3 regions of the Pectobacterium versatile genome follow, and region 3 is predicted to be linked to each of the others. Evidence: riboswitches for the same ligand, from Rfam matches in the RefSeq annotation. Region 3 holds a riboswitch; each other region holds the start of a gene.

Region 1 (10,571 bases), 1.8 Mb from region 3:
TGAAGACGAGCACGGCACTTACATCATGAACTCCCGCGATCTGCGTGCCATTCAGCACGTTGAACGCCTGACGCAAATGCAGGTTCATTCGCTGAAAATCGAAGGCCGCACCAAGTCATTCTATTATTGCGCCCGTACCGCACAGGTGTATCGCCGCGCCATTGACGACGCTGTCGCAGGGAAACCGTTCGATCCGACGCTGCTGGAAACGCTGGAAGGCTTGGCGCACCGTGGCTACACCGAAGGCTTCCTGCGTCGCCACGTACATGAAGATTACCAGAATTACGAATACGGCTACTCCGTTTCCGATCGTCAGCAGTTTGTCGGTGAATTCACCGGCGTGCGTCGCGATGGGCTGGCGGAAGTCAATGTGAAGAACAAATTTTCCTGCGGCGACAGCGTGGAGATGATGACGCCAAACGGCAATATTCAATTCACCATCGAATCTATGCAGAATACCAAAGGACAGCCGACCGATGTGGCACCGGGTAACGGCCATATCGTCTATCTGCCCGTGCCGGACGATGTCTCGCTGGATTACGCGCTACTGCTGCGCAATCTGCCGGGCACCACCACGCGCAATCCTAACGCGGAATAAACCGGTAATAACGCCGGATGTCGCGTACATCCGGCAATGCCTCCCACAAGGCAATCCTTCCTTGCAGTATGCTCCCCCCTTATCGACCTTCCCCAACCGCGAATCAGTACGTCAGCCGTCCGAAGGTATCGTTACAAAGCTCAGGTTTTTTTTAACGAATATTAGAAACAGATCACATCAATTAGCTGGTCTTGTGGTTAGTATTGCATCGCTGAGAAAACATAGAACGAAAAATAAGCGTAGTGATACTACTAGGAACCACCTCCTTGGCCAGCTCAATCTCCCTTGAGCTGGCTTTTCTTTTTCTCACGCCCCCCTATTTCCCTACCGCAAACATTCCCTGACTCTTCTGATTTCTACCTACCGATTTAGTGACTATTATTAATTCCACTATCCTGCTTAGGAGAAATAGGCCATGGAAAAAAATCCGGTGACGCTGCTGATTCTGAATGGGAAAAGCGCGGGTAATGAAGAACTTCGCGAGGCCATTGGTGAGCTACGCAAGGACGGCTATACGCTGCATGTCCGCGTGACCTGGGAATACGGCGATGCCAAACGCTATGTGGAAGAGGCGATTCAGCTCAGCGCGGATAACGTGATCGCCGCTGGCGGAGACGGTACCGTCAATGAAGTTGCCGCCGCATTAGCGGTACAGCCGGAAGCGGTTCGCCCATGTCTGGGGATTGTGCCGCTGGGTACAGCCAACGATTTCGCCACCAGCTGTCAGATTCCGATGGAAATGCACAACGCGTTGACGCTGGCGATCAAAGGCCGCGCCACCGCGATTGATATCGCCAAGGTGAACGACAGCCATTACTTCATCAACATGGCGACGGGCGGATTTGCCACGCGCATCACCACCGAGACACCGGCCAAGATGAAGGCCGCACTCGGGAGTGCCTCATACGTGCTGCACGCGCTCTTTCGCATGGATATGCTGCAAGCCGAGCGCTGTGAGATTCGCGGGCCGGATTTTCACTGGTCGGGGGATACGCTGGTTGTCGCGGTGGGTAATGGCCGTCAGGCTGGCGGCGGGCAGCAGCTTTGCCCGGAAGCGCTAATCAACGATGGGCTGCTGGAGCTGAGCGTGCTGTCGGCAACAGAGCTGCTGCCGAATATGCTTCAAGCCTGGTTTACCGGCAGCGAAAACCAGAACATGATTTCCGCTACACTGCCCTGGCTGGAGATCACCGCCCCGGATGACATGACGTTTAATCTGGACGGCGAGCCGCTCACCGCCAAACGTTTCCATATCGAGGTGCTTCCAGCAGCGATTCACTGCCGGCTGCCGCCCCAGTGCTCGCTGCTGGAATAGCGGCGCGTTTCGATTATTCCTGTTTCAACTATTCCCGCTTCAGGCGATTACTGTTTGCCAGATACAGCGTTACCACCAGCAGCAGAATCGCCGCGGAATAAATCAGCGTATCCGATGGGCTTTTGTGATCGACAATAATCAGGCGAATGATGGCCGTAATGCCGATGTAGATAAAATAGCGCAGCGGGAAGTGATAGCCGGACTGGAAATACTTCACGATCAGCGCAATGAACTCAAAATAAAGGAAATAGATCACAATGCCTTCTATCAACTGATAGGAGGAATCTTTCTCGTTGGAGATCAGCAGCACTTTCGCCAGATGAAACGTTTCCTTGACCAAAAAAATCACCAGAATAATTGCCAGCACCAACAGGCCGATATTGAGTATCGTCTGAAGCGCCTTGGCAGCCATCGCACTGCGAGCAGAACCTGCCATATGTTATCCCCACATCCTATTTCACATTAACGCCAAGATTTCACAGCAAAGTAACCGGATGCCCCCGCACTGTCACGCCAAAATACGCTTAATTTAGTTTGAAATTACTGGCAAATATGTCACGCAAAGTACAAGTCAATTTACTTATGCCCGTCATACTTCAGGTTACCTGTGCGTTTTACCACCAGCGGTGGAAATGATGAACAGGGCCGATTCCGTGCCCGACCTCTAGCGTGTCGGCCTGCTGTAACGCCTGCTGTAAATAGTCCTTCGCTACCTTGACCGTCTCGCCCCAGCTATCGTGACGCGGCCGCAGCGCCGCCAGCGCGGCAGACAGCGTGCAGCCGGTGCCGTGTGTATGGCGTGTATTCACGCGCGGGGAACTAAAGCGCAGTGGTTCGGCCTGCCGGCTGAACAGCCAGTCCGGGCTTTCCGCTTCACTGAGGTGACCGCCTTTCATCAGCACCGCCTGACAGCCCATCGCCAGCAGCGCCTCCCCCTGCTCACGCATTTCCCGCTCGTTGGTGGCGGGTGATGTATTCAGCAACGCGGCGGCCTCCGGCAGGTTCGGCGTAATCAGGGAAACCAGCGGCAACAGCTCACGACGGATCGACTCCACCGCCTCGGAAGCCAGTAGCGGATCGCCACTTTTCGCCAGCATCACGGTGTCCAGCACCACGAAAGGCACGGTGTAATGACGCAGGCGCTCGGCAACGGTTTCAACAATATCGGTCTGCGCCAGCATGCCAATCTTGGCGCTGTCGATACGCACATCGCTCAGTACGGAATCCAGCTGCGCCGCGACAAAATCTGGTTCAATCCGGTAGACGGACTGCACGCCGCGCGTATTTTGCGCCACCAGCGCGGTAATGACCGACGTGCCGTAAGCGCCCAGCGCGGAAAAGGCTTTTAAATCCGCCTGAATACCCGCCCCGCCGCTCGGATCGGTGCCTGCAATCGTCAACGCATTGATACGCTTCATGCCAGATCCTCCGCGCGCAGGGTATAAAGCCGATCGAGAAAGTTGGGAATAAAACTCCCCGTACCTTGCGACGCCGAAGCTGCCTGCTGCCCCGCTAACGCCATGACATAGCACGCCGCCGCTACATGGGATAAGCAATCCCCCTCTAAGGAACAGAAACCCGCGACGACCGCCGACAGCGCACAGCCCGTGCCAACCACCCGCGTCATCATGCTATCGCCGACGGTTACCGCGATATCTCGCTCACCGTCCGTGACATAATCCACCACGCCGGTCACCGCAACAATCGTCCCCACTTGCCGAGCCAGCTCGCGGGCGGCAGGGAGCGCCGCCAGCGAATCATTAGCGCTATCCACGCCACGCCCCTGTGCGGCTAAGCCCGCCAGCGCCATAATTTCAGACGCATTGCCGCGAATTGCTGCCGGTTTCCACGCCAGCAGTTCACGACAGAATTCACTCCGAAAGGTCAAACCACCTACGGCAACCGGATCGAGCACCCACGGCGTACCCGCCTGATGTGCACTGTTTACCGCCGCCCGCATCGCCTCAGCGCGCGTACGTTCCAGCGTCCCGACATTAATCAGCAGCGCATCGGCCACCACGCTGAACTGCGCGGCTTCTTCGGGATCGACCACCATTGCTGGCGACGCATTCAGCGCCAGCAGCACATTAGCGGTAAAAGATTGCACCACATCGTTGGTCAAACAGTGCACCAGCGGCGAGGCAGAACGGAATTGGGTTAGTGATGTTGCTGCCTGAGCGGCAGAAAAGTCGGCGGGTCGCGTGTTCATAAATCTCCCAACCGGCGTGGAAGAAGGCGGCAACCGGTGGGGCATACCGTGACTTCCCTACGCTGGCATTATCCAGATCAGGTGGTACGGGTATTTCTCAGCCTTCACAAAGAAGGGCACCCCGAGTCATGTACTACGCTTTGCAGAATAAGTAAGTGACGCCAGTAAAGCAAGCCATCGCCCTCCGACACAAAATGAAAAACCACTGGCACGTTGTGACATAGAGAAAAACGCCATAACCCTTTAGACTGGTTAATCAAACCCATACTGAGGAAATTGTGATGACGATGATAAAGAGTTATGCCGCACCGGAAGCAGGCGCAGCGCTGGAGTTGTATGAGTTTGATGCGGGTGAACTGCAAGCGGAAGACGTCGAAGTCGTAGTTGATTACTGCGGCGTGTGCCATTCCGATCTATCAATGATCGATAACGAATGGGGCATGTCGAGCTATCCGCTGGTTGCCGGGCATGAAGTGATTGGCCGTGTACATGCGCTAGGTGACGCGGCGAAAAGCAAAGGATTAAAGATTGGTCAGCGCGTCGGCATTGGCTGGACGGCTCGCAGCTGTGGGCACTGCGATGCCTGTATCAGCGGCAGTCAAACTAACTGCCAGCAAGGCAGCGTGCCGACCATCCTGAATAAAGGCGGTTTTGCCGATAAGATTCGCGCGAACTGGCAGTGGGCTATCCCGCTTCCTGATTCCATTGATATCGAATCTGCGGGTCCGTTGCTGTGCGGCGGCATCACCGTGTTCAAACCACTGTTAATGCACCATGTCACCGCAACCAGCCGCGTCGGCGTGATCGGTATCGGTGGTCTGGGACATATCGCAATTAAGCTCCTGCACGCGATGGGCTGTGAAGTCACAGCATTCAGTTCGAACCCAGCCAAAGAGCAGGAAGTGCTGGCGATGGGTGCCGATAAGGTCGTCAACAGCCGCGATCCGCAGGCGCTGACCGCACTGGCAGGCCAGTTCGATCTGATCATCAACACCGTGAGCGTCGATCTGGAATGGCAGCCCTACTTCAATGCGCTCGCCTATAACGGGAAGTTCCATACCGTCGGCGCGGTGATGAAGCCATTCAGCGTTCCAGCTTTCACGCTTATCGCGGGTGACCGCAGCGTTTCCGGTTCTTCTACCGGCTCACCGCATGAGCTGCGTTCTCTGATGAAGCTCGCCGCGCGTGCCAACGTGAAGCCGCAGACGGAGCTGTTCCCGATGTCGAAAATCAATGATGCCATCCAGCACGTACGTGACGGCAAAGCCCGCTACCGCGTGGTACTGAAAGCCGATTTTTAATCGGTCAAGACGCCTGAGCAATCAGGCGTCTGCTTTTGCAGAATCAGTCCGCCCTACACCATCCTCTGGAGTACACCTGCGGTTAACATAATACTGAATCTATTCAATCTATTTCATGATAGGATTAAAAGGTGATACAAGAGGAGGTGAGCGATGCCTTTTAAACAATATGATCATGATTTCATTGATAAAAATAAGAAAACGTCTTACCCGGTAAGGCTCGCCCTATTATCGTCAACGCTGATCGTTATATTTAATGTCCTGTTCTTAAAGCATCGAGATTTTCAGGAGCAGTTGCACAACAATCCTGGGTTTTATACCGATGCGATCGCACTGATTTTTCTTTTTTTTATCTTATCGTGTACCAGTAAAATATCACTTAATCACACTTCGGCCTTATCCATTCGCCTCGGGCTACACGTATGGATATGCTCCGCCACGTTTGATTTTATGGATGAGTTTGTTTATCAGACTAAATTTATTGGATACTACGTTGAGGATTTACTGAAAATTATTGGTATGTTTGGCGTCGGATTTGGTGTTTATAACCTGATACAGCAAATCAACAATAAGTATGTTGAAGCCAGGATACAGTCATTTAGCGATGAACTCACCCAGCTTCCTAATCGTCGGTTTTTTATTAACGAATTAAAAAAACTCGAAGCAAAAACACCCTATTTATTTATTATCGACATCGATAATTTCAAAGTCATCAATGACAAATATGGTCATACGAAAGGCGATGAAATATTAAGTAAATTCGGCCATATTCTTTCCCGTTTCGATAATAGTGAAGTTGTCGCAACCCGAATCGGTGGCGAAGAATTCGCGATTATTCTGTATGCCGGGACACAGGCTCGGGCAGAGAAGCTGGCAAGAGAAGTACTAAAAAATGCGAACAAAATCATCATTAAAAATATGCATCATCTTTCTGTCAGCATTGGAGCGGGTAAGAAACAGCCTCAGGAACCCACTGAACACTTTATGAAGCGCGTGGATGTTGCACTTTACCAGGCCAAAAGCACAGGTAAAGGCAAGGTTGAATGGGCTCTGGAACCGAAAGAAAAAAACCTGTAGCCCGCCCCTCTTATCCCCATAACACGGCCGCATGGACGCGCCGTCCGCTGAAAGACATCAACGCCATTTTCGCTGAAATGAAAGACGGGAAAATCACAGACCGTATGGTGATCGATCTGCCACGGTAAGCCGCGATTGATTAATATAAAACGAGATAGCACAGCGCTATCCCGTCTGTTTTCTTTATAGCTTAGCTAAGCGTTTGTGTATTACCGGGACACACGAGCTGCTTACTTTTAATATGGTAAACCTCGACGTCAGGACGCGTAAAAAAGGCAATTTCCCACGGGTTTTTAGTGACGAATTCATGGCGTACTTTTTCATAAAGCGGATTGTCACGCGCGATAATAAACGCTTCCCCTTCAATAATGGTGTAGTTCCATTCAATGGCCCGCTCGAAGGTATAATGGCTGCGTTCATCCATCGCAAAAAAGCAGTGCGGATTACGTTTGAGCAACTGAGATTTAAAGGTCTCAGGGAACGTAATCAGGAAGATATCGTTATCCACGGACGACAGGAATGCCAGCACCGTAGTATGCGGCTGTTCGGCGGCCATAGTAATTAATACACCGACCTTATTGGAGAAATCCTGCTTTTCCGTCGGTGGAAAATCAACCATTGGCGTCAAGGGCACCGGCATCGACGGGCGGTCGTCTTGTGGAAACTGATAGCCCGGTTCGCGGATATCCAGCACAGGCGTGAAACCGTGCAGGAGCTGGCACTCTCTCGGTTCCAGTACGACCCAATCGCCATCGCTGGCGATCACTCGCCCTTTGTAAGAGGCACGATAAACCTGAATATTGGCATCAAATTCATCAACCCCGGAGCGATTATCAAGGTGGATAGTTGCCAGATCGCCAACGGCAAACTCATGCCCGTGTGGGAAAAAAACGCGCAGACTGTTATCCGCATTGGGATAGACGCCGCAAATATGGATGACCATGCCACCCTGCTTATAACCCGCCAGTACACCGAGAGTTTGCTTTCCTAGATAGCTCACGAGACTCATACATCACGCCTTATTCAGATTGGGCTTCAGAGAGGATGCGACCCTGCTTCACTCGGGCCGCTCCAGCAGCGGTCAGGAAACGGAGAAATCATTCACGCTAACCGCATCACTTCCTACCTATCAACGGAGAAAGCGCTGAAAACTTTAGGCTGAATAGGTAGGAATTAAAAGCGATAAGTAGGACGTACCACCCAGTTATTTCAGCACCAGCATAGTGATTCCCACGCCGATCAGCATCAGACAAAACGCCCCACGCAGGTAAACAACTGGCAGCTTGTGTGCTAAAGCCACGCCCCAGGAAACACTAAAGATCCCGCCCAACGCCAGCGGTAAACCAATACCCCAGTCAACGTTACCCGCCTGCGAGTAGGATAGCAGCGCCGCCAGTGCGCCCGGCACAACAAGTATCAACGCCATGCCCTGCGCCTGCGTTTGCGCAAAGGCAAACAGCGTAACCAGCACTGGCACCACAACCAGACCGCCGCCGACGGTAAAAATACCGGACATAAACCCGCTCGCTACCCCAAGCAGCGGCAGGTATTTGGTCGACAGCACAACTTCCGACGTTTGGCTGCGCTTCTTGTTATACCACTGCCACATATAGAACGCCGCCAACACCAGCAGGAAAGTGGCAAAGGCGCGCTGGAGATTGTGAACATCAATCGATGAAGCGATGTGAGCCGCAAGGTAAGCAGACCCCGTCGCGAAAGCACACATGGTCAGCGCCACCCGCGTATCAATGCGGTTACGCTGGCGATAGCGTAGAAAACCAATCAGCACGTTAGGCGTAATCATCACCAGCGCGGTTCCCTGTGCCATATGTTGATCCATCCCGAAGAGCACGCCCAGAATCGGAATCGCGATCAGCCCACCGCCAATTCCCAGCATTCCTCCACAAAATCCCAGTCCAATCCCCAAAAGCAAACACAACAACATATCGCTGAACATCATTAAGCTAAACATAAAAAATGCATGACCTATATATCACAAGACTATCTGGAGAACCGCGTTTCAGGCCGTTAGACAGACAATGGCTTTAGGGTAAATATTCCGCGATTTCGATCAAATTCAGATCGGGATCGCGCAGATAGAGAGAACGGATTGGCTGCGTTGCACCGGTTCGCATCACCGGTCCTTCGCTAATTGGCCAGCGGCAGCGCGCCAGATGATCCATAACCTGTTCCAGCGGCACCGACGCAATAAAGCACAGGTCGAGCGATCCCGGAACGGGCAGATGCGCTTTCGGTTCATGTTCGGCACCGCGCAGGTGCACATTGATTTTTTGATGACCAAAATGAAAAGCAACGCGCCCATTTGCAAACGTTTCCTCCCGCATTTGCAACACATCAACATAAAAATGTCGGGTCGCCGCAAAATCAACGCAGGTCAATACAAGGTGATCGACATGATCGATAAGTGACATTGATAAGTCCTATCCTGAACGATATTTCTCACATCCTAGGAGTAACGCGGTCTTTTGATAATCCCTGAATACTCAATGACCCTTTCCTGTCAGGAAAACCATCCGCTGTGCTAAATTACAGCCTGACATAAGACATGTGCCAACATGCTGCGCGGAATCAAACTGCCAGCGCTTGTGCTGTTTTCCAGCTCTGCTGAGGACTCTCGATACGCCATGATTAACCCGACGCACTTTGACCTCCAGTCGCTCCGCATCTTTTTGCAGGTTGCCCAAACCGGTAGCCTGACCAAAGCCGCAGAAAAGTTCCACATTACGCTTTCAGCCCTGAGCAAGCGTATCGCCGAACTGGAGCCCACCGTGGACTGTGCGCTGTTTATTAGAATGCCGCGCGGCCTGACGTTAACCCCGGCAGGAAAGGAGTTGGTGAATCACGCGCGCAATGTGTTGAGCAACGTGGAGCGCATGGCGAGTGAAATGAACGACTACGCCGTTGGCGTGCGCGGCCACGTACACATGTGGGCGAACACCTCCGCGATTATTCAGTTTCTTCCGCAGGATCTGGCGTCATTCCTTCTGGCCCGTCCGCTCATTCGTATTAACCTGGAGGAAAAGCTCAGTAAGACCGTGGTGACGGCGCTCGCGATGGGAGAAGCCGATATCGGCATCTTCGCTGACAATGTCGGCTCGCAGGGGGTCGAAAAGATTCCTTATCGTCAGGACAAGCTTGTCGTACTCGTTCCGCCACAGCACCCGCTTTCCGCAAGGCCAGAAGTCAGCTTTAACGACACGCTGGGCTACGACTATGTCGGCCTCAACAACGGCAGCTCGTTGCTGAAACAACTGAAAGATGCCTCAGATGAGCTGGGGAGAGTGCTGCGCCTGCGGGTGCAGGTCAGCAGCTTTGACGGCATTTGTCGCATGATCGAAGCGGGACTGGGGATCAGCGTCTTGCCGGAAGGGGCCATTCGCCCAGGGGTGCTCGGCACCGGGTTACGCGCCATCAGTCTCACTGACGAGTGGGCCTCACGCCAGCTCTGGCTGGGCGTGAAATCCGGCGCGACATTGCAACCTGAAGTCGCCAATCTGCTGACACATCTGCGGCAATGCGGCACATAAAAGTGAAGCGCGGGCCTTAGCCTTCTTCGCTACCCGTTTTTTCATAGCCTAGGCGGCCAACAAAGGGTAAACGCAGCGCGGGCGGGTTCATATCCACGCCCATGTTCAGCCCCAGAATGTTGGCCTCAATTCCCTCTTCAATGCCCATAGTTATACCCAGCACGCCCAGCAGCGAGATCTGCACGCCGCTTCCCGATGGCGACAGCCCCACTGGGCGCGTGATCGGGCGGTAATCTTTGCCAATGGCATTAGCGGGCATATCCAGCTTGAGCGCGGGCACTTCGCGGCCAATGTGCGCCAGAAACGTATTACTGTTCGGTCCCGGCCAGGCGTGGTAAGTATTCGGCCACGGATAGCTTTTTATCGCAGCTTCAATCTGTGGGATCATCACTTCCGCCTTGTCGCCACGGTGCTCTACCAAGAGCTTCGGTTTCGCACCGTACCAATACGCATCGGCCACCGAACGGTTAAGACGGACGACGTTATCGCTCCCCCAGCTCACGACCTCATAGCGGCGATATTG
Region 2 (10,571 bases), 1.1 Mb from region 3:
GAAATGGCTCTGGTCGGTAAAACCACACGATACGGAGACATCAAGGATAGCATCGCCTTTACGCAATAATTCCTTAGCCTTGCGCAGACGAGCTTGGATCAAATAGGCATGAGGCGTAATCCCCACCACCGCTTTAAACTGTCGTAAGAAGTGCCACACACTGAGTTCAGCCAGCGCGGCCAATTCAACGAGAGCCAGTTCTCTCTCGGGATAGCTGTCCATAAACACTTTAACATTCAGTATGTTTTGGGTCGAAACGGGCAGCATCTGTGGCGTCAGGCGCGTCTTGCTATAGCGCATCGTCAGCCAGGTTAATGACGACAACAGCAACGTTTCTTTCAATAGCATATTGCCCGGCTGAGCAAGCATATTGAACGTCATGAGTAGCTGATCTGCCAGTCCTGGATCGTGAACAACAGCGTCGGGAAACCACGGAATGGAATCCTTTGAACGTTGAAGATCCTGATTAATCGAGCGGAAAAGATCGGGATGCGGATAAATGGCGCGATAGGCCCAGCCTGTTTCTACCTCGGAACTCCCCGTGTGCACATCGTCCGCATTCACCAGAATGATGTCGCCTTTGGGGGCAACATGCTCTGCACCGGAACGATAAAAACGCTGAGCGCCCTGCTCAATCACGCTGATGCAATACGTATCATGCACATGCCGGGGAAAGCGCTGCTGATAGTACTGCGCCTGCAACATATCCAGACCCCCTAATGCCTCCAGGTGTCTGAAATGTGTCTGCTCTTGCACTACCGGCTTTTTCTGCACGCGTTAACCCTCTTATCATTTGTACAAAATTGCTCTGGCGGAAACGACATCTGCGTACTTCTTTATAGATAGCCAGAAACGGCGTACTTGTTTCACTTATTCTATCAGAAGCGGATTCACATCCCCATGCTGGAAAAAACTGCGAAAAAAAGCCAGCGACGGAGCCGCTGGCCATTGATAATACATTCTTGTCTTTTGACGGCTCTTGGCTTTTTACCAACGGTTTACATCAGATGAAACCGGGAAACGCCAAGATTCAATCGCTCGGCCTGCTGCTCCAGCGAGGCGGCAGACGAGGAAGCCTCTAACACCAGCGTCGCGTTTTGTTGCGTAACCCGATCCATTTCTGATATCGCTAACGACACCTGATTGATACCGCTGCTCTGTTCATCAGACGCCAGCGCGATTTCATTCATAATGCGGGTGACGTTATTAATTTCAGCAACAATCTCGGCCATCGCTTTACCCGCTTCGGATGCCAGCGTCGTTCCCTCTGTCACTCTGGCTTCGGATTCTTTAATCAGTGCGGCAATTTCCGTTGCGGCGTTAGCCGAGCGCTGTGCCAGATTACGTACTTCTCCTGCCACCACCGCAAAGCCTTTGCCCTGCTCGCCCGCTCTCGCTGCTTCAACCGCCGCATTCAACGCCAGAATATTGGTCTGGAATGCAATCCCGTTAATGAGCGCGATAATTTCAGCAATTTTGTCTGAACTCTTGGCGATATCCGCCATAGACCCCACCACCTGTTCAACAATGCTGCCACCGTTTACCGCTTTGGCCGAGGTCTCCGTCGCCGCCTCGCTGGCATGGTGCGCATTATCGGTATTCTGCTTCACCGCAGCCGTAAGCTGCTCCATGCTGGCCGCCGTTTCCGCCAACGCCGCAGCCTGCTGTTCGGTTCGTGCAGACAAATCCGTATTACCGACGGCAATTTTCGTCGAACTACTGTGAATCGACTCTGCACTGTCGCGTACCGAGCCAACCGTTTCGGAGAGCGAATCCTGCATTTGCTGGATGTTGTTCCCCAAAATACCGATTTCATTCCGCCCGACATCCACACTCGCGCGCGTTAAATCTCCGTGCGCGATTGCCTGTATGCGCGACACCCAATACTGCACTGGGTTAATAATGACCCGACGAATTAATAAGAACGTCATGCCCGTTAATACGATCGCCAGAATAAAGGCGCCCGTCATGAGCGTATAGCCCAGAGTGGAATTCCTTTCAGCCGTCACATTAATATTTTTCGCCATCTCAACCCGATAAAGATAAGACGCCTTCAACGGCACATCATACTCATCGTCCAATTTAGACATGGCCGTCGACTCAAACGCATTGAGTTCTTCAACATTGCCCTTCTTCGCTATGTCAAACATGGGTTTGATACCGCGTTCGACATAATCGCCATAGCGCGCTTTTAATTCATTATCGCGGGCGAGTTCAACATCAGAGCGAACCGACCTATTTTGATACCCATTAAACATTTGCTGAGACATCGACAGACGTTCTTCTGCCGCTTTCATACTCGCATTGTAGTTATCAGTAAGACCATTACGTAAGTGATTCACAGCATGTAGCAAATTCATACGCGCCGCACGCATATGATTAGCACTATCAACGAGCTCCATTCGAACATTCAATTCCAGCGTCGAACTATTTAACGACTGTTCAGCCTGCTTAAGAAAATAGGACGATGTGGAAACTGCCAAGGCAAAAAGTAGTAAAACACCAGAAAAAACAACGACAAAAAGGGGTGTCAGTTTGATGTTATGCACGCCGGGTGCAGCGTGCCAAGGTTCTGGTTTTTCGTAAATCGCTATTGACTGATAAGGAACATCGCTCATTTTTACATCCGTCGAGTTATTCAAGAAATTGCTGTGAAGTAAATTGCAGGTAAGCAAGAAAAAATAAAATACCGCCACATGTTACATAATATTTAAAGGTTGTGACAATGTGCGTTAAACACAAGATAAAAAACAGTGGGCTATAAAAAATAATTTTATTCATAGGACCGCCATCACAAAAAATCGCCTATAATTTCAACGAAAATAGTTTCCCTAAAAAACAATTTAGAATGAAAACCATTACACTAAATTAGTGAATTATTTTAGTCATTATTCTTACATTAATATTAATTATAAGAGAAAAATAGATTAACGGAGTCATTCTTTTTTATTGAAAACAAACGGGCTTTAACATTCAACATTATTGATTGATTTATTATTTCGCCATTCTGAATATAAAAACATCACGCTACGACACGCTCAGGTTAACGTTCACCTATGCCCTCGTGTTTCGGCACGTTGTCGCCCGTCTAAAACCGATGGAGTAACCCGCCGTAGCATGCCCGACGTCTTTCTCTGCGAGTATGCATCCTCTCCAGTCTTCTTCTTCGATTTGCTTTTGCGAAGCCGCGCGCAGGCCACTCACGCCGTTTAATCGCCAGCAAAATAAGCGGGTATATTTCATTCTCGATTAGCACTCGCGTTGACAACCGTCAACACATGAACATACCATGACCCTATATCGCGATGAAAAAACACCCAAACAAGCATATTCAGGCAGCCATTGAATACGCATTAGCGCAGGGCTGGCGTTTTTATCCCAGCAACGGGCATGCATTTGGCAGGCTTATCTGCGGCGCGCCGGACCACAGTACCCATATGATGAGTATTTGGTCCACGCCATCAGTCCCGGAAAATCACGCAAGGCAAATCTGCCGCAACGTCAATAGCTGTCAGGCAATACTGAAACAATAGAAGACACATACGGCTTACCGAGGAATTTATGACAACGTATCACTTTTCTCTCACGCTAGTGGGCGTTTCCGCAGAGACAGTAGGGCTGGAAGATGCACTTTTTGCCAGCGGCTGCGACGACGCTCTGATCTGCTTCTATGGTAGCGCTGTCTATCTCGAATTTGATCGAGAAAGCCCGCGTTTTTCTACCGCAGTCATCAGCGCTATTCATGATATCGAATCCGCAGGCATTCAGGCCAGAGTCCACTCCGTCGATGCAGCCTGGGTTGGGATCAGTGACATCGCAGCACTATCCGCGCTGTCGCGTCAGGCGATTGCCCTTCTCAAAGATGGGAAACGTGGCGCAGGCGATTTCCCCTCTCCGGTCCAGCGCTTACGCGGTACATCACCGCTGTGGGAATGGAGCGATGTTGCCGATTGGCTAGCCAAACAAAAAAAAATACCACAAGAATTAGCCGACAATGCTCAGGAGCTTGCCACGATTAATCTGGCCTTGCAGATACGCAATGCCCGTCAGCAGGATGAATTAGCACGTTATTGCGCATTGCTCAGCGAAGGTATGCCATTACGTGAACAAATCATCACGTAAACAACGCCGCTGAGACCTACCTACCATACAAACCACCCGCAGCAGCCAAAGCTAGCAGCAGGTAAACGCCATAAAAAAAGCCAGCGAAAAAACTCGCTGGCTGGTGAAACGTCACCATTACTCAGAATTCTTTTTCTCACACCACCTAGAGCCAATGACGATATTCGTCGTCGGACATGTCTTTCAGGTGCCACTGCGTCGCCTGCTGCAATAATGCAATGCGCTGTTGGGTAGACATCCATCGCAACCACTTCGCTTTACAGGTCGATAAGTAGGCTCGATAGAACTGGGACAAACGGGAAATTGCCATAAGCCACCTCCTCTCTTTCCTTGTTAGAAAGTATCGACGTAATATAGGGAAAGATAAATTGATGACTTTAGTGCAGGGAGTTCCTCTTTTATGTCTTCTCCTCGATTGCAGCAACAGTTCATCCGCCTGTGGCAACATTTTCAGGGACAAACCACCGACACCACGCTGCAAGAGCTGACCGGTGTGTTGAATTGCTCACGCCGCCATATCCGTTCGCTGCTGAACGCGATGCAGCAAGAAGGCTGGCTGGTCTGGCAAGCCGAAGCCGGAAGAGGAAAACGCTCGCAGCTCTCCTTTGTGTATACCGGATTGGCGCTACAGCAACAGCGTGCCGAAGATTTGCTGGAACAGGATCGCATTGAACAACTGGTGCAATTGGTGGGTGACAAGGAAGCGGTACGCCAGATGCTACTTGCCCACCTTGGGCGGAGCTTCCGGCAGGGGAAACACATTCTGCGCATCCTCTATTACCGTCCTTTACGCAATTTACTGCCCGGCTCGGCGCTACGGCGTTCAGAGATGCACATTGCCCGGCAAATTTTCAGCGGACTCACCAATATAAATGAGGAAAATGGGGAAATTGAACCCGATCTGGCTCATCACTGGCAGATGGTCTCCCCCCTGCATTGGCGCTTCTATCTGCGCCCGGCTATCCGCTTTCATCATGGGCGTGAGCTCACAATGGATGACATCACCACATCACTCTCTCGCCTTATTCCGCTTCCACTCTTTTCTCACATTGAAGCCGTAACGTCGCCGATGCCATTCGTGATCGATATCCAGCTAAACAGCCCGGATAAATGGCTACCGTGGCTATTAGGCAGCGTGCACGCCATGATTTTGCCGCAAGAGTGGAAAACGCTACCGGATTTTGCCCAACACCCGATTGGCACCGGCCCTTACGCCGTCGTGCGTAATAACAGCAATCAACTGAAGATCCGCGCCTTCGATGATTATTTTGGCTATCGGGCGTTGATTGATGAGGTCAATATCTGGGTCCTGCCGGACGAACCGGAGGAAATGCCGGTGTCCATCCAACTCCAGTCTGACAATTCTCGTCACGAACAGTTAGAAAGCCGGATGGAAGAAGGTGGCTATTTCCTGCTGTTCGACAAGCGTTCGCCGTTAGCATCACGGCCAGAAGCTCAGCAGTGGCTCAGGCAGGTATTTAACCCGATTTCGCTACTCAACCACGCCAATACCAGCAACCAGCGTGACTGGTCACCGGCCTACAGCCTGCTGCCGCGCTGGCACCATCACCATCCCGATGTGCCGCAATCCCTTCCAAAAGGGCTGACTGAAGTCACACTCACGTTCTATCAGGCACACCCTGAATACCGGATATTAAGCGAGATTATGCGCACGCTACTGGCGCAGCACGGCGTCACGTTGCATATCCAGACGGTCAGCTACGAAGACTGGTATCAAGGCAATGCCGAGAGCGATATCTGGTTTAGCAGCGTGAACTGTTATTTGCCACTCGAATTCTCCCTGTTCGCGATGCTCTACGAGCTCCCGCTGGTGCAGCACTGTCTGGATGACGATCTGCATGCGGACGCGCAGCAGTGGCGCAATCACTCGCTGCCGATGGCGGAATGGTGTGAAAAACTGATCGATAGCGGCCAACTGTATCCGCTGTTGCACCACTGGCTGCAACTTCAAGGGCAGCGCAGTATGCGCGGCGTCAGGATGAATATGTTGGGCTGGTTTGATTTTAAATCCGCCTGGTTTGCACCGCCGGAACGCTGAGAGCCTTTCGCCGCCCGACTTAACCCTTTACAATGTGCCGTTCTCAACGGGGTGCGGAAAATTTTTCGCTGAGAAGATACCCGTCGAACCTGATCCGGTTAATACCGGCGAAGGGATTTGAGAGTGCGGCTTATTGCCGCCTCAAAGTCCTTTGCCACCCTATGATTCTCAGGAGTGCAAAGTGTTAAATCAATTACTACACCGTTCAGCCACCGCGCTGAAAATCAGCCTGCCTTGCCTGTTACTGCTCTCTGCTTCGGCCTTTGCCAAGCCCGCGCTTACCGTTTATACCTACGATTCGTTCGCTTCCGAATGGGGTCCGGGCCCTGTCATCAAGACCGCCTTTGAAAAAGAGTGCGAGTGCGAACTGAATTTCGTCGCTCTGGAAGACGGCGCATCGCTGCTGAACCGTCTGCGTATGGAAGGCAAAAACAGCAAAGCGGACATCATTCTGGGACTGGACAACAACCTGTTGCAAGCAGCAGAACAAACCGGCCTATTTGCGCCACACGGTCAGGACACCCGTGCCGTCACGGTGCCGGGCGGCTGGAGCAATAAGACGTTCGTTCCTTACGACTACGGCTACTTTGCGTTTGTGTATAACAAAGACACGCTGAAAAATCCGCCGAAAAGCCTGCATGAGCTGGTGGACAGCAATGCACCGTGGAAAGTGATCTATCAGGATCCTCGCACCAGCACACCGGGACTGGGATTGCTGCTGTGGATGCAGAAAGTGTACGGCGACGATGCGCCACAAGCCTGGCAGAAGCTGGCGAAAAAAACCGTTACCGTCACCAAAGGCTGGAGTGAAGCCTACGGTCTGTTCCTGAAAGGGGAAGCGGATCTGGTGCTGAGCTACACCACGTCACCGGCCTATCACATCATTGAAGAAAAGAAAGACAACTACGCAGCGGCCACCTTTAGCGAAGGGCACTATCTGCAAATTGAAATCGCCGGGCAGTTGGCTTCCAGCAAAAATCCCGAACTGGCAAAACGCTTTATGCAGTTCATCCTAAGCCCAACGTTCCAGCAGGCTATTCCTACCACAAACTGGATGTATCCGGCGGTTAAAACTGATCTGCCAGCAGGCTTCGCGACGCTCGCGGTTCCTGAGAAAGCCATGCAGTTCAGCGCACAGGAAGTCGCCGACCAAAGGACGCAGTGGATTCAGGCATGGCAACGCGCCGTCAGCCACTGATCGGCGGACGTCTGTGGTCGGGGCTACTGGCCACAACGCTGTTAATTTCCGTTGCCGCACTGGCTTTCGGTGCCCTGTGGCTACAGGCGCCCGAAAGCCAGTGGCGCACGCTATGGCATGACAGCTATCTCTGGCATGTCATCCGGTTTACCTTCTGGCAGGCCTTTCTCTCTGCGCTGTTTTCCACCGTTCCGGCGATCTTCCTTGCCAGAGCGCTGTATCGACGGCGCTTTCCCGGTTACCGCTGGCTGCTACGATTGTGCGCAATGACGCTGGTGCTGCCCGTGCTGGTCGCTGTTTTTGGCCTGCTCAGCGTTTATGGTCGGCAAGGCTGGCTGGCCTCTGCGCTGGGCTGGTTTGACCTGAAATACACGTTTTCGCCCTATGGGTTGCAGGGCATCCTGCTGGCGCACGTCTTCTTCAATCTGCCTCTGGCAACCCGATTGCTGTTGCAGTCGTTAGAAGGCATCGCCACCGAGCAACGTCAGTTGGCAGCGAATTTGGGTATGAACAGCTGGCAGCATTTCCGTCTGCTGGAATGGCCTGCCCTGCGCCGGCAGATTTTACCCACTGGCGCACTGATTTTTATGCTCTGCTTCGCCAGCTTTGCTACGGTGCTGTCGCTGGGCGGTGGCCCGCAGGCGACCACAATTGAGCTGGCTATCTATCAGGCATTAAGTTTTGATTACGATCCGGGGCGCGCGGCACTGCTGGCGTTAATTCAGATGGTCTGCTGTCTTGGTTTGGTGCTGCTGAGCCAGCGGCTGGGGCGCATTCTGCCCGTCGGTAGCACGCAGCAACTTGCCTGGCGCAACCCGCAGGATAGCGCCTTAAGCCGCGTCACCGACGGCCTGCTGATTGGTGCGCTGTTACTGCTGGTCGTCCCCCCCTTGCTGGCCGTGGTGTTGGATGGCGTAAACCGATCGCTGGTTACCGTGCTGCAACAGCCTGTGCTCTGGCAAACGCTGTTTACCTCGCTGCGCATTGCCTTAGGCGCAGGACTCCTGTGTCTGGTGCTAACCATGATGCTGCTCTGGAGCAGTCGCGAGCTCAAGTTACGCCAGAAGCCACTGTACGGGCAGTTGATGAACCTGAGCGGTATGCTCATCCTCGCCATGCCGGGCATTGTGCTGGCAACCGGCTTTTTCCTGCTGCTGAATAACAGCATCGGGCTACCGCAATCCCCTTACGCACTGGTGGTGTTCACCAACGCGCTGATGGCAATTCCCTACGCGATCAAAGTACTGGAAAACCCGATGCTGGACGTTGCCGAACGCTACAACCGACTCTGCACGTCACTGGATATTCGCGGCTGGCAGCGGCTGAGACTGATCGAGCTCGCCGCGCTAAAACAGCCGCTGGCGCAGGCGTTGGCTTTTGCCTGCGTGCTGTCGATTGGTGATTTCGGCGTCATTGCGCTGTTCGGTAATGAGCAGTTCCGCACGTTGCCGTTCTATCTGTACCAGCAAATTGGTTCCTATCGCAGCGCCGACGGCGCAGTCACGGCGCTACTCTTAATGCTGCTGTGCTTTATGTTATTTACCCTGATTGAGAAACTGGCAGGCCGTCATGATCGCGCTTGAGAAATTGACCTACTTCTATCAACACTTGCCCATGCGCTTTGATTTTCACGTCAGGCCGGGCGAGCGCATCGCTATCCTCGGCCCCAGCGGCGCAGGGAAAAGTACGCTGCTGAATCTGGTTGCGGGCTTCCTGATGGCAGACAGCGGGGAATTACGGCTTAACGGAGAATCTCACCGCGAGACGCCTCCCGCTAAAAGACCAGTTTCGATTCTGTTTCAGGAAAATAACCTGTTTCCTCATCTGACAATCGGGCAAAACATCGCGCTGGGGCTACACCCCGGCCTGCGGCTTAGTGCAGAACAGCGCGAGACGTTACGGCAGATTGCCGATCGGGTCGGTCTGGCCGATCTTCTGGATCGTCTACCCTCGCAGGTTTCTGGCGGACAGCGCCAGCGCGCGGCATTGGCACGCTGTCTGGTGCGTCATCAGCCGATTCTGCTATTGGATGAACCGTTCTCGGCACTCGATCCCGCGCTGCGTCAGGAGATGCTCGATCTGGTTGAAAGTGTGTGTGAGGAGCGTCAATTCACGCTGTTGATGGTGTCCCACAATCTGGATGATGCCATGCGGATCGCAAAACGTACGGTGCTGATCGTAGACGGGCAGATTTATTATGATGGGCCGACTCAGGCGCTACAGGATGGCAGCGCCGAAGCGGCCACCATCCTGGGAATTTCACGTCCGTCTTCAAATTGAGAAATTAAGGCAAAGCCTGATAGCGCAAGTTGCTGAACGTGACATCGCCCTCGCCTGAAGCATACAGGGCAGGCCGCAAACTGAGGAAGTCGTACGCGACGTTGTGATGGTAGCCGGACACTTCCATCTGCACCGGATATTTCTTCCACGGTTCCTGATCCGAGGTGCGGGTGTAGAACGTCACAATGTGGCGATCGTTTCTCATCAGAATCTGCACCTGATTGCCCGTAATATGCGGCAGTTTCTTCTCCGCCCTTTCCAGCCCGTAGCGGTGCATTACGGTGCCGTCCTGATTAAACGACAGCCCGACGTATAGCTTCGCGTTATAGAACAGCAGCAACCCTGCCTGTGCGCCGGGGGCAAAATTCGCCGTGACTTCAATCTGGTAAGCCTGATCGCCAGGAATCATCGTCAGCGGCGCGCTGTCCTTCGGCGACGTGCCTTTTGCCTTCAGGTGCAGCTTGCCATCACTGAGCGTGACCCGCTTCAGTTCCTCCGCATTGGCACGGTAGAAATGCCAACGAGCCGGAAATTTCTCGTCGGTAAAGCTATCAGACCAGCCGATGCCGTGAGGCACTGCCTCGCCGCCTTCCGGCTTACGAATCGGTTTGCCAGTATCGAATCCAGCGGATGTAAACCAACCATCATCACCCCAGACGATCGGCTCCAGCATCGCCTGCCGCCCCAATGTCATAAAGCCGTTTTCATAACCGTGATACACCATGTACCAGTTTTTATCCGGCCCTTCGATCAGCGTCGCATGGCCGCGCGACCACCATTTCTCTGAACGATCCTGCGTGCGGATAATCGGGTTATGCGGCGAGTTTTCCCACGGTCCATTGATCGATTTCGAGCGTGCGGCAATCACCATGTGTCCGGTCGGAGGCCCAGCCGTTCCACCTTCCGCCAGCA
Region 3 (10,571 bases):
GGTTGGCGGCGGGTTTACGCCTTTTATCGCCGTTCTGCTGGTGCAGTTTATGGATGGTTCATGGCATGCGGTGGCAGCTTATCTTGCCGTTGGCTGCTTACTGTCGGCGATTGTCGGAATGCGGATGAAGGCAACACCGTCGGACGCCTTGCCTGACTAACCTCTTCACTTCACCAATCTCGCGTGCCGATACAGATGCAAAGTCTGTATCGGCACATCTTTACTGTTTTTTAGTCTACTGTTTCTGCCGTGGCGCTATCTGAACCGATCAAGATCGCTTCTTTTCAGCCCGATATCCTTGAGTCCGTCATCGCTCATGTTCCGTAGTATCTTCAGTGTTTGTGCTCTTCCCCGCCAGGCTTTCCACAAGCGGTACGGCAAAATCAGCATGAGCCAAAACGGTGACTCGCGGAACGGTTTTTGTGATCGATTCTCATGAAATTCCATATTTTCCCCCTCGCCAGTGAATGATCGCTATGATGAGGCGAAAGCTATTTTCAATACAGACTCAAAAAATTCATTTTTTTAGCATACAGATTGTGTGATATTGCATCTGAATGGTGATTTTTATCTGAATCTGTACTGGTTACTGCTGTGAATCTTGATAGGGAATGATACTGATGACGCGTTATCAACACCTGGCTGGGCTGTTAGAACAGCGGATCGAACAAGGGTTGTACCAAAGCGGGGAACGCCTGCCTTCTGTGCGGGCGCTGAGTACAGAACATGGTGTGAGTATCAGTACCGTACAGCAAGCCTATCATCTGCTGGAAACCCGACAGTTGATTATGCCGCAGCCGCGTTCGGGATATTTTGTCACGCCGCGCAAGGCAACGCCGCCCGTACCCGCGCTGACGCGTCCTGCCCAACGTCCGGTTGAAATTACGCAGTGGGAATCGGTGCTGGAGCTGGTGAACGTGCGTCTGGAAACCAATGTACTGAAATTTGGTAGCGGAATGCCGGATGTAAGCCAGCCGACCATCAAACCACTGTGGAAAGAGATGAGTCGCCTCTGCCAATATCAGGATCCTCGGGTTTTACAATATGACAGCGTGTATGGTGTGCCTGCGTTGCGCGAACAGATTGCTCGTCTTACCGTCGACTGCGGCTGCCAACTGACTCAAGATGATATTGTGATCACAACCGGATGTCAGGAAGCCTTATTTGTTGCCGTTCGCGCGGTTTGCCAACCCGGCGACATCGTGGCCGTTGAGTCACCAGCTTTTCCGGGTACGATGCAGATCCTCCGTGGGATGGATATCAAAGCGATCGAGATCCCGACCGACTCTGTAACGGGGATCAGTCTTGACGCGTTAAGACTGGCGCTGGATCAGTGGCCGATCAAAGCCGTACTTCTGGTGCCGAGCTGTAACAATCCGCTTGGCTTCATCATGCCTGACGCCCGTAAGAAATCGCTGGTGACGTTGGCGCAGCATTTTGATATCGCGATTATTGAAGATGATGCCTATGGCGAGCTGGCCTATGAATATCCGCGTCCCCGCGCGATAAAATCATTTGATGAAGATGGACGTGTACTGTTGTGCAGCTCGTTTTCAAAGAATCTGGCTCCCGGTTTGCGCGTTGGCTGGATTGCTCCGGGGCGCTATTTGGAGCGGGTGATTCATACAAAATACATCAGTACAGGATCGACGGTGGTGCAGCCCCAGCTAGCCGTGGCGGAATTTATTCGTAACGGACACTATCAACCTCACCTACGCCGCATGCGTGCTCAGTACAAAGCGAATCTGGATACGTTTACTTGCTGGGTTCGTGAGTATTTTCCGTCAAACATCTGTGTGAGCCGTCCACAGGGGGGCTTTCTGATGTGGATTGAACTGCCCGAATATTTTGATTCGCTCAAGCTCAGTCGTGAGGTCAGAAAAGCAGGCATACAGATAGCCGCTGGCTCGCTCTTCTCCGCCTCAGGGAAATATCGCAACTGTATTCGACTCAATTATGCCAATCGCTTTACGGAAGAAATAAGGGAAGGGCTTCGCATTGTGGGCAATGAAGTCGCGAAGATGATGCACACTTTTCCTGACCAGAACGTAACCTGATAATCTTAGGGAAGGGCCGATACGGGTAAGGATAAGCCCCGTATCGGCGGGTTGATGTGCAGAACCGATAAGTAGCGAACGGCTCCGGCCAGCAAGCTCCGTAATCATGCTCAGGCTTGCCAACGACGCTACTGTATTCTTCGTTGCAGGCCGTGACGATAGGCCGAATGCCATGTTGCGCGGCGCTATCCTGAGAATGTCACCTTCCGTGTAATTCTCATTTCAGCTTGCGAGCTGCATCCCAAATCATGCGTATCACGCATACCGATCGCTTAAGATCCGAGATGTCCCTGCGGGAACCTCATCACCGTGTTTCCCTCTCACTTCACGCTTCAGTGACCAATATCAGGCATATCGCCGCGTTACCTGCTCAATGACTATCTGCCTAAATAACTGTCCCAGTCTTTCCATACAGGCTGGAGACCTGCTCGTATGATGGCTTGCGCCACGTCTTCAGGGCGTCGTGAATCATGCGGTGAAAACTGTTCCAGTTCAGGATGGTCGTCGGCGTAGCCACCTGGCTGGGTTTTGGAAAATGCGCTGACGTTGTTAATCGCGATAGGAATGGCATGATCGCGAAAGAAAGGCGATTCACGCGTGGAAAGCGACAGCTCAATATCCGGCGACAGCAACCGGAATGCACAAATGACCTGCATGAGCTGTGCTTCATCCATGAGCGATGCCGGTTCAATGCCGCCCGTACAGGGGCGCAGACGAGGGAACGAGATAGAATAACGGCTCTGCCAGTAGTTCCGCTGTAAGTGCAACAGATGTTCCGCCACCATGTAGCAGTCGGTTCGCCAGCTATTGGACAGGCCGATTAAAGCGCCCAGCCCGATCTTGTCGATCCCCGCACGCCCAAGCCGATCCGGCGTGGCGAGTCGCCAATGGAAATCCTGCTTTTGTCCTTTTAGGTGATGCAGTTGGTAGGTCGCCGGATGATAGGTTTCCTGATAGACCATCACGCCATCCAACCCCAGCGTTTTCAACTCGGCATATTCGTCTTGCGACAGCGGCTGAACTTCAATCATCAGCGAACTGAAGAGCGGTCGGATCAGCGGAAAGACGCGACGAAAATAATCCATGCCTACTTTACGCTGGTGTTCGCCGGTCACGAGCAACAGGTGTTCAAACCCCAGTTCCTTGATGGCGGCGCATTCACGTAGGATCTCTGCCTCATCCAGCGTTTTTCGCTTGATGTGATTGCTCATTGAAAAGCCGCAGTAGGTGCAGTCGTTGGAGCAGAGGTTGGATAGATATAGCGGCACATAGAAACTCACCGCATTGCCGAAACGTTGCCGGGTGAGCTGCTGTGCCCGCTGGGCTAGCGGTTCCAGATAGGCGCTGGCGGCAGGTGAAATGAGCGCCATAAAATCGTCACGCGTCAGGTGTGGTGCAGCAAGCGCTCGCTCGACATCACGTGCGGTTTTACCGTTGATGCACAGCGTCAGATCATCCCAGTCGAGCTGTTCCCAGACGGTTTGAAAATCGACGCTCATCGCCCCACCCCTTCTGTTTGCTGATGCAGAAAACCGGTGAGCGGGCTGGTGGCGCTGGCGATAAACTGCTTACTTCCCAGCCCGGCCTGACGGGCAAGCCCACCAGCATCGACTGCCAGTCTGAATGCGTGTGCCATCGCCACAGGATCGCGGGCAACGGCGATGGCCGTGTTGACCAGTACGGCGTCGGCTCCCATTTCCAGTGCCTCGGCCGCATGGCTGGGTGCGCCAATGCCCGCATCGACAATAACCGGAACACGCGCCTGTTCGATGATGATGCGAAGAAAATCACGCGTTTGCAGTCCTTGATTGGAGCCGATCGGCGCGCCCAGCGGCATCACTGCCGCGCAGCCGACTTCTTCCAACCGTTTGCACAACACAGGGTCGGCACCACAGTAAGGCAGCACCGTGAATCCCTCTTTTACCAGCTGTTCGGCGGCTTTCAGGGTTTCGATAGGATCGGGCAGCAGGTATTTCACATCGGGGTGAATTTCCAGCTTCAGCCAACGAGTGCCCAGCGCTTCTCGCGCCAGTCGGGCCGCAAAAATGGCTTCGTCTGCGGTTTTGGCCCCTGAGGTATTCGGTAGCAGCTTAATACCGAGCTGGCGTAGCGGGGCGAGAATGGCGTCGTTGCCGCCGTTCAGGTCAACGCGTTTCATCGCCATGGTGACTAACTGAGAACCAGAAGCCTCAAGTGCTGCCAGCATCAATTCTGGCGTGGCGAATTTCCCAGTGCCGGTCAGCAGCCGTGAAGTTAATGTCGTATCGGCAATGTGCAGCATGTCATCCTCCCGCGATTGCCTGAAAAAGCAAAATATCATCACCGTCTTGCACCTGATGCTGTGACCAGGTGGCGTGCGGGATAATGGTTTGGTTGATGGCCAGCGCTGTTCCAGGCTGGAGCCGATTTATCTGGCTCAGCAGCGCTTCAACTGTGGTGGCCTCTGGGCATTCAAAGGGTTCATCATTTAGCGTGATTTTCATGCTCCCCTCCACATACTGGGCAATGGGGCGCACGCGTCAGCTGGAGCGTGTTCCAACTCTGCTGTTTGCCATTGAACATCCTCAGCTTGCCGTCTAGCGCAGACGGTATGCCGGCCAGCAGTTTGATCGCTTCCAGCGCCTGAAGCGTGCCAATAACGCCGACCACCGGACCCAGCACGCCAGCGGTGCGGCAATTGCGCTGTGGTTCGGTCGTATCGGGGTACAGGCAGGCGTAGCAGCCAGCGTGATAAGGCGGTGCGAAGACCGCGAGCTGGCCGCTGAAACCGACGGCGCTCCCGCTGATGAGCGGCTTGCCTGCGCTAAAGCAGGCGGCGTTAACCGCATGGCGAGTTGTCATGTTGTCGCTGCAATCCAGCACCAGATCGACGCGGCTGACGGCGCTGTATAACGCGTCACCGCTGAGCCTTTCGGTAATCGCAATCGCTTCTGAGTGCGGATTTAATGCCTGTAGCTGACGCTGCGCCAACACGGCTTTGGGTTTGTCGGTGTCGCTGGTGCGATACAGAATCTGGCGTTGCAGGTTGCTGATGTGCAGTGAGTCATCGTCGGCAAGCAGTAGCGTGCCGACTCCAGCGGCGGCCAGATAGAGCGAGGCGGGCGCCCCTAGCCCACCCAGCCCAACCAGCAGAACGCGGGCGGCTTTGAGTTTCTCCTGACCTTCCGGGCCAATATCTTCCAGCATCAGTTGGCGGCTGTAGCGCATGAATTCGCTATCGCTCAGTCCGGCAGGCGTTGGATGGTGAGTTGTTACCATGTCATGCCTCCCGTCCTTCAATCATTTTGAGCAGCGTCGTGGTGGCTTGCTGCCAGTCTGGTGCCTGAGTAATGGCGCTGACGACAGCAATGCTGCCGACGCCCGTTGCCAGCACCGCAGGTACTCTGTCGATGCTGATGCCGCCAATTGCAACGGTAGGAAAACGGTCTTGCAGATCGGCAATGTGTCGGGTCAACTCGGCCAGCCCCTGCGGCGCTGATGGCATATCCTTGGTTTGCGTCGGGAAAATATGTCCCAGCGCGATATAGGACGGGTTTATCGCCACCGCGCGTGCCAGTTCACGATCGTCATGCGTGGAGACGCCTAAGCGCAGACCCGCTTTTTTAATGGCGGCCAGATCGGCAGTATCCAGGTCTTCCTGACCCAGATGTACGCCGTATGCCTGATGTTTTACCGCTAATTTCCAGTAGTCATTGATGAAGAGTTGCGCCTGATAGCGGTGACCCAATGCGATCGCCTGGATCACATCGGTTTCGGCTTGTTCATCTGACCGATCTTTGATCCTGAGCTGGATCGTTTTCACCCCGACGCTGAGTAGTCGCTCGATCCACTCCACGCTATCAACGACGGGATAAAGCCCCAGTCGCTGTGCCGTTGGGGCAAAAGGCGTCGAGTCCGTCATTTGCTTTCCTCGGTTTGCAGGCTGGTGGCGCTGTGATAAAGCTCGCCGCCGCGCGAGCGGAATTCTTGCGACATCTGCGCCATACCCACTTCAACCGGTTTGGCTTCTGCTTCCTGTTTCGCGGCGTAGTCGCGTACTTCCTGTGAGATTTTCATGGAACAGAATTTAGGGCCGCACATGGAACAGAAGTGGGCGACTTTGCCGGATTCCTGCGGCAGCGTTTCATCGTGGTAGGCACGGGCCGTTTGGGGATCGAGCGCCAGATTGAACTGGTCTTCCCAGCGGAATTCGAAACGTGCTTTTGACATGGCGTTATCACGGATCTGCGCACCGGGGTGGCCTTTCGCCAGATCGGCGGCGTGAGCGGCGATCTTGTAGGTAATCAGCCCCTGTTTGACGTCTTCTTTGTTCGGCAAGCCAAGATGTTCCTTCGGCGTCACGTAACAGAGCATTGCACAGCCGAACCAGCCGATCATGGCGGCACCGATGCCAGAGGTGAAGTGATCGTAACCCGGTGCGATATCGGTGGTCAGCGGGCCGAGCGTATAGAATGGTGCTTCGTGGCAGTGTTCCAGCTCTTCGGTCATATTGCGGCGGATCATCTGCATCGGAACGTGGCCGGGGCCTTCGATCATCACCTGTACGTCGTATTCCCAGGCGATTTTGGTCAGCTCGCCCAGCGTATGCAGCTCGGCAAACTGGGCTTCGTCGTTGGCATCCTGAATGGAGCCCGGACGTAAACCGTCACCCAGCGACAACGCGACATCGTAAGCGGCACAAATTTCACAGATTTCCCGGAAGTGCTCGTACAGGAAGCTCTCTTTGTGATGCGACAGGCACCACTTCGCCATAATGGAACCGCCGCGGGAGACGATGCCGGTCAGGCGTTTGGCCGTCATCGGCACATAGCGCAACAGCACGCCAGCGTGGATGGTGAAATAGTCCACGCCCTGTTCTGCTTGCTCCAGCAGCGTATCGCGGAACATTTCCCAGTTCAGGTTTTCCGCCACGCCGTTCACTTTTTCCAGCGCCTGATAAATCGGTACTGTCCCGATCGGCACGGGGCTGTTACGCAGAATCCATTCGCGCGTTTCGTGAATATAGCGGCCGGTTGAGAGATCCATCACCGTATCCGCGCCCCAGCGGGTAGACCAGACCAGCTTTTCCACCTCTTCTTCGATGGAAGACGTCACGGCGGAATTACCGATATTGGCGTTAACCTTCACCAGAAAATTGCGCCCGATAATCATCGGCTCTGATTCAGGGTGATTGATGTTTGAGGGAATAATTGCGCGCCCGGCAGCCACTTCCTGACGGACAAATTCCGGCGTGATATTTTCTGGCAGAAGGGCGCCAAAACTTTGCCCTGGATGCTGCTGGCGCAGTACCTCGCCGCGAATACGCTCGCGCCCCATATTTTCGCGAATGGCGATAAATTCCATTTCGGGCGTAATCATGCCCTGCCGCGCATAGTGGAGCTGGGTGACGCGTTTGCCCGCTTTGGCACGCAAAGGTCGTGGCAGGTGTTCGAAACGCAGATGATCCAGACCCGCATCCGCCAGACGCTGTTGGGTGAAGTCGGAGCTGACGCCGGATAACGCTTCGGTGTCGTGACGTTCTGCAATCCAGCTGGCGCGCAGCTTCGCTAGCCCAACGCGGACATCGGGTTGCGCAGCCGGATCGCCATAAGGCCCTGAAGTATCGTAAACCGGGATTGGCTCATTGGGTTCGTATTGGGGGTTGTCTTTACTGCCGCCAAGCAACGTCGGGCTAAGCTGAATCTCCCGCATCGGTACGTGGATGTCATCGCGTGAACCTGTCAGGTAAATGCGTTTGGAATTGGGAAAGGCGGTTCCCTGTAAGGTTTCAATAAACTGCTGGGCGGCGGCACGCTGTTCACGGCGACCGGATTTGGATGACACTGCTTTTATAGACAAGGGTTCTGTAGACATAGCAAGTTCCTGTAAGACGTAAAGGGAAGATTGCTTGTCTGGAGCCGGAGGGAGTAATAATGATATTGAGCGTCAGAGCAGGTATGTGGGAATACACAGCCTTGGGCTCAATGAGGTGCATTACTCTTGTTCCCTTCGCAGGTATTAACCCGATCAGGTTCCGCGGATCCCGAATTAACGGTCTCAGCCTGTGCGCTCATAAGTTTTGTCATAACGATTGATTTCGTAAAACAAAACACGAGCACGCTAGGCACTCCGACAAGATATGCCCGTCTCTTAAACGGGCCAATAAAACCCCTACACTGTATGTCGGCAAAACGCAGATGTCAAAGCGTGCCGCTGTTGCCTTTACAGTGTGTGATGATTTACTTAAATAGCGTCAAATGACCACTATTTGTCGTAAACCTGCTGGATCATGTTGTCTTCTAACGTAAAACGCTCTTCCAATGCTTCGCCGACGTGAGAGAGTGCGTGCTGGAATTCGAGGCAGTTATCATGGTCGATGGCTGCCGCCAGGTGGCTATCGTAAAACGCCATAATTTGCTGCGTGTTATTTTGCAGGGCGAGGTCGAGCTGGGTGGAAAGCGCTAATACTTGTTCGCTGTGCGTCGCTGCTTCATGCAGCATTTTTTCGTATAAGTGAAAGTGGCCGGTAGAAAGATAATCCACCAGATTCTGGCAAAAATTATCCAATGCCTCTTCATCCAAAAGAGAAAGCGCTTCCTTGTTCGGCTTGATGCCAACCAGATGATAGTAAGCCACCAGAAGCCGCTTACGCGCTTGTAGCCATTGGTCGATTAACGCATTATTGCCACCAACGTATTCAGTTAGACTTTGTAGCTGGTTTAGCATTGTTGACTCCGTGAACGGTAAGAAATAACTGAAATCCCAGTTATAAAACTTATGTAATCACTCTGAATGTAAAATGCCAGTGAAGTGGCAGTGGAGCAATAAAAAGATATGGAACAGACGCTAAAAGGTGATGAAACCGGCTGGTGGGTGGTTAGCGACGCGGTACAAATCTGGTTACCTCAGGGAGAATTGCCGCGCGGAACGGCAATAGAGTGGTCGTTGCAGGGGAAAACGGCTCGCCAAATCGGCGAATGGCAAGGGCTGCCTGTCTGGCTGGTCTGTCAGGGACGAGATTCCGATATGGCATCAGTTCGCCAGTTGCTCGATCAGGACGTGGGCTTATTCCAGCTCGCGGGGCGAGGCGTACAGTTGGCTGAGTTCTATCGTTCTCATCGTTTTTGTGGTTACTGCGGCCATGAAATGGTGCGGAGCAAAACGGAACTGGCGTGCTTATGTCACCATTGCAAAGAACGCTATTATCCGCAGATCGCGCCTTGCATCATCGTCGCGATTCGCCGTGGCGATGAGATTCTGCTGGCGCAGCACAATCGGCATCGCGGAAACATGTACACCGTGCTGGCCGGGTTTGTTGAAGTGGGCGAAACGCTGGAGCAGACGGTCGTACGTGAGGTGATGGAAGAGAGCCAAATTCAGATAAAAAACCTGCGTTACGTGAGTTCGCAGCCTTGGCCATTCCCTCATTCTCTGATGATGGCGTTTATGGCCGATTATGCGGGTGGAGACATCAAGCACGATCCGAAAGAGCTGCGTGATGCAGGCTGGTTCCGCTATGACCAACTCCCGCAGTTGCCTCCACCGGGCACCGTCGCGCGTCGGCTTATTGAAGATACGGTGGTACTTTGCCGCACTTATCACGAGAACGAAGGCTGACGTGGTACTATTTGCGTCATAAAGCGTTTGCCTTATAACGCATCCGTTTCATCACATCTACCCGGTGTAGAACCGCCGTGAGGTTGAAAGGAAAAGAACATGACTGATCTGAAAAACGATCGCTATTTGCGGGCGTTATTACGCCAACCCGTTGATGTCACCCCGGTGTGGATGATGCGTCAGGCGGGGCGTTATCTGCCAGAATATAAGGCAACGCGCGCACAGGCGGGTGATTTTATGTCGCTGTGTAAAAACGCAGAGCTGGCTTGTGAAGTCACGTTACAACCTTTACGGCGCTATGCGTTAGACGCTGCGATCTTGTTCTCTGACATTCTCACTATCCCTGATGCCATGGGGTTAGGGCTTTATTTTGAAGCGGGGGAAGGCCCACGTTTTCACTCCCCGATCACGTCGCATGCCGATGTGGTTAAACTGCCTGTCCCTGATCCAGAACAGGAACTCGGGTATGTGATGAACGCGGTGCGGACGATCCGTAAAAATCTCGCGGGTGAAGTACCGCTTATCGGTTTCTCGGGCAGTCCGTGGACGCTGGCAACCTATATGGTTGAAGGCGGTAGCAGCAAAGCGTTTACCGTCATCAAGAAAATGATGTTCGCCGAGCCTAAAACGCTACACCTGTTGTTGGATAAGCTGGCTGATAGCGTCATTCTTTATCTCAACGCGCAGATTCGCGCGGGTGCGCAGGCGGTGATGGTCTTCGATACCTGGGGCGGCGCGCTGAGCGGACGCGACTACAAAGAATTTTCTCTGCATTACATGCACAAGATCGTTGATGGTTTGCAGCGCGAGAATGAAGGTCGCCGTGTGCCCGTGACGCTCTTCACTAAAGGTGGCGGCCAGTGGCTGGAAGCGATGGCAGAAACGGGCTGCGACGCGTTGGGGCTAGACTGGACGAGC

Evidence for each region. A riboswitch is a leader RNA that binds a small molecule or an ion and turns the genes downstream of it on or off. The one in region 3 is predicted to bind thiamine pyrophosphate.
Region 1: another riboswitch for thiamine pyrophosphate. It lies ahead of thiM (hydroxyethylthiazole kinase); the one in region 3 lies ahead of thiC (phosphomethylpyrimidine synthase ThiC).
Region 2: another riboswitch for thiamine pyrophosphate. It lies ahead of thiB (thiamine ABC transporter substrate binding subunit); the one in region 3 lies ahead of thiC (phosphomethylpyrimidine synthase ThiC).

The regions. Positions count from the first base shown of each region.
Region 1 covers NZ_CP034276.1:3,503,299-3,513,869, forward strand. The annotation lists gene trhP (prephenate-dependent tRNA uridine(34) hydroxylase TrhP) at 1-598, shown strand, start outside; gene yegS (lipid kinase YegS) at 1,014-1,913, shown strand; gene psiE (phosphate-starvation-inducible protein PsiE) at 1,942-2,349, opposite strand; gene thiD (bifunctional hydroxymethylpyrimidine kinase/phosphomethylpyrimidine kinase) at 2,528-3,331, opposite strand; gene thiM (hydroxyethylthiazole kinase) at 3,328-4,122, opposite strand; TPP riboswitch at 4,160-4,256, opposite strand; gene ahr (NADPH-dependent aldehyde reductase Ahr) at 4,404-5,423, shown strand; gene EIP93_RS15920 (GGDEF domain-containing protein) at 5,577-6,500, shown strand; partial or broken gene EIP93_RS23035 (zinc-binding dehydrogenase) at 6,536-6,628, shown strand; gene EIP93_RS15930 (hypothetical protein) at 6,691-7,509, opposite strand; gene EIP93_RS15935 (sulfite exporter TauE/SafE family protein) at 7,705-8,472, opposite strand; gene EIP93_RS15940 (VOC family protein) at 8,546-8,932, opposite strand; gene EIP93_RS15945 (LysR family transcriptional regulator) at 9,077-10,048, shown strand; gene EIP93_RS15950 (DUF3750 domain-containing protein) at 10,065-10,571, opposite strand, start outside.
Region 2 covers NZ_CP034276.1:4,213,430-4,224,000, forward strand. The annotation lists gene EIP93_RS19070 (AraC family transcriptional regulator) at 1-774, opposite strand, end outside; gene EIP93_RS19075 (methyl-accepting chemotaxis protein) at 999-2,618, opposite strand; gene EIP93_RS22965 (hypothetical protein) at 3,306-3,533, shown strand; gene EIP93_RS19085 (helix-turn-helix transcriptional regulator) at 3,562-4,122, shown strand; gene sgrT (glucose uptake inhibitor SgrT) at 4,268-4,432, opposite strand; gene sgrR (HTH-type transcriptional regulator SgrR) at 4,523-6,181, shown strand; TPP riboswitch at 6,219-6,315, shown strand; gene thiB (thiamine ABC transporter substrate binding subunit) at 6,399-7,379, shown strand; gene thiP (thiamine/thiamine pyrophosphate ABC transporter permease ThiP) at 7,355-8,962, shown strand; gene thiQ (thiamine ABC transporter ATP-binding protein ThiQ) at 8,949-9,659, shown strand; gene EIP93_RS19115 (family 43 glycosylhydrolase) at 9,664-10,571, opposite strand, start outside.
Region 3 covers NZ_CP034276.1:284,041-294,611, forward strand. The annotation lists gene shiA (shikimate transporter) at 1-160, shown strand, start outside; gene EIP93_RS01275 (DUF1127 domain-containing protein) at 256-447, opposite strand; gene EIP93_RS01280 (aminotransferase-like domain-containing protein) at 621-2,057, shown strand; gene thiH (2-iminoacetate synthase ThiH) at 2,435-3,556, opposite strand; gene EIP93_RS01290 (thiazole synthase) at 3,553-4,338, opposite strand; gene thiS (sulfur carrier protein ThiS) at 4,340-4,540, opposite strand; gene EIP93_RS01300 (HesA/MoeB/ThiF family protein) at 4,521-5,315, opposite strand; gene thiE (thiamine phosphate synthase) at 5,317-5,958, opposite strand; gene thiC (phosphomethylpyrimidine synthase ThiC) at 5,955-7,910, opposite strand; TPP riboswitch at 8,024-8,178, opposite strand; gene rsd (sigma D regulator) at 8,301-8,762, opposite strand; gene nudC (NAD(+) diphosphatase) at 8,871-9,653, shown strand; gene hemE (uroporphyrinogen decarboxylase) at 9,753-10,571, shown strand, end outside.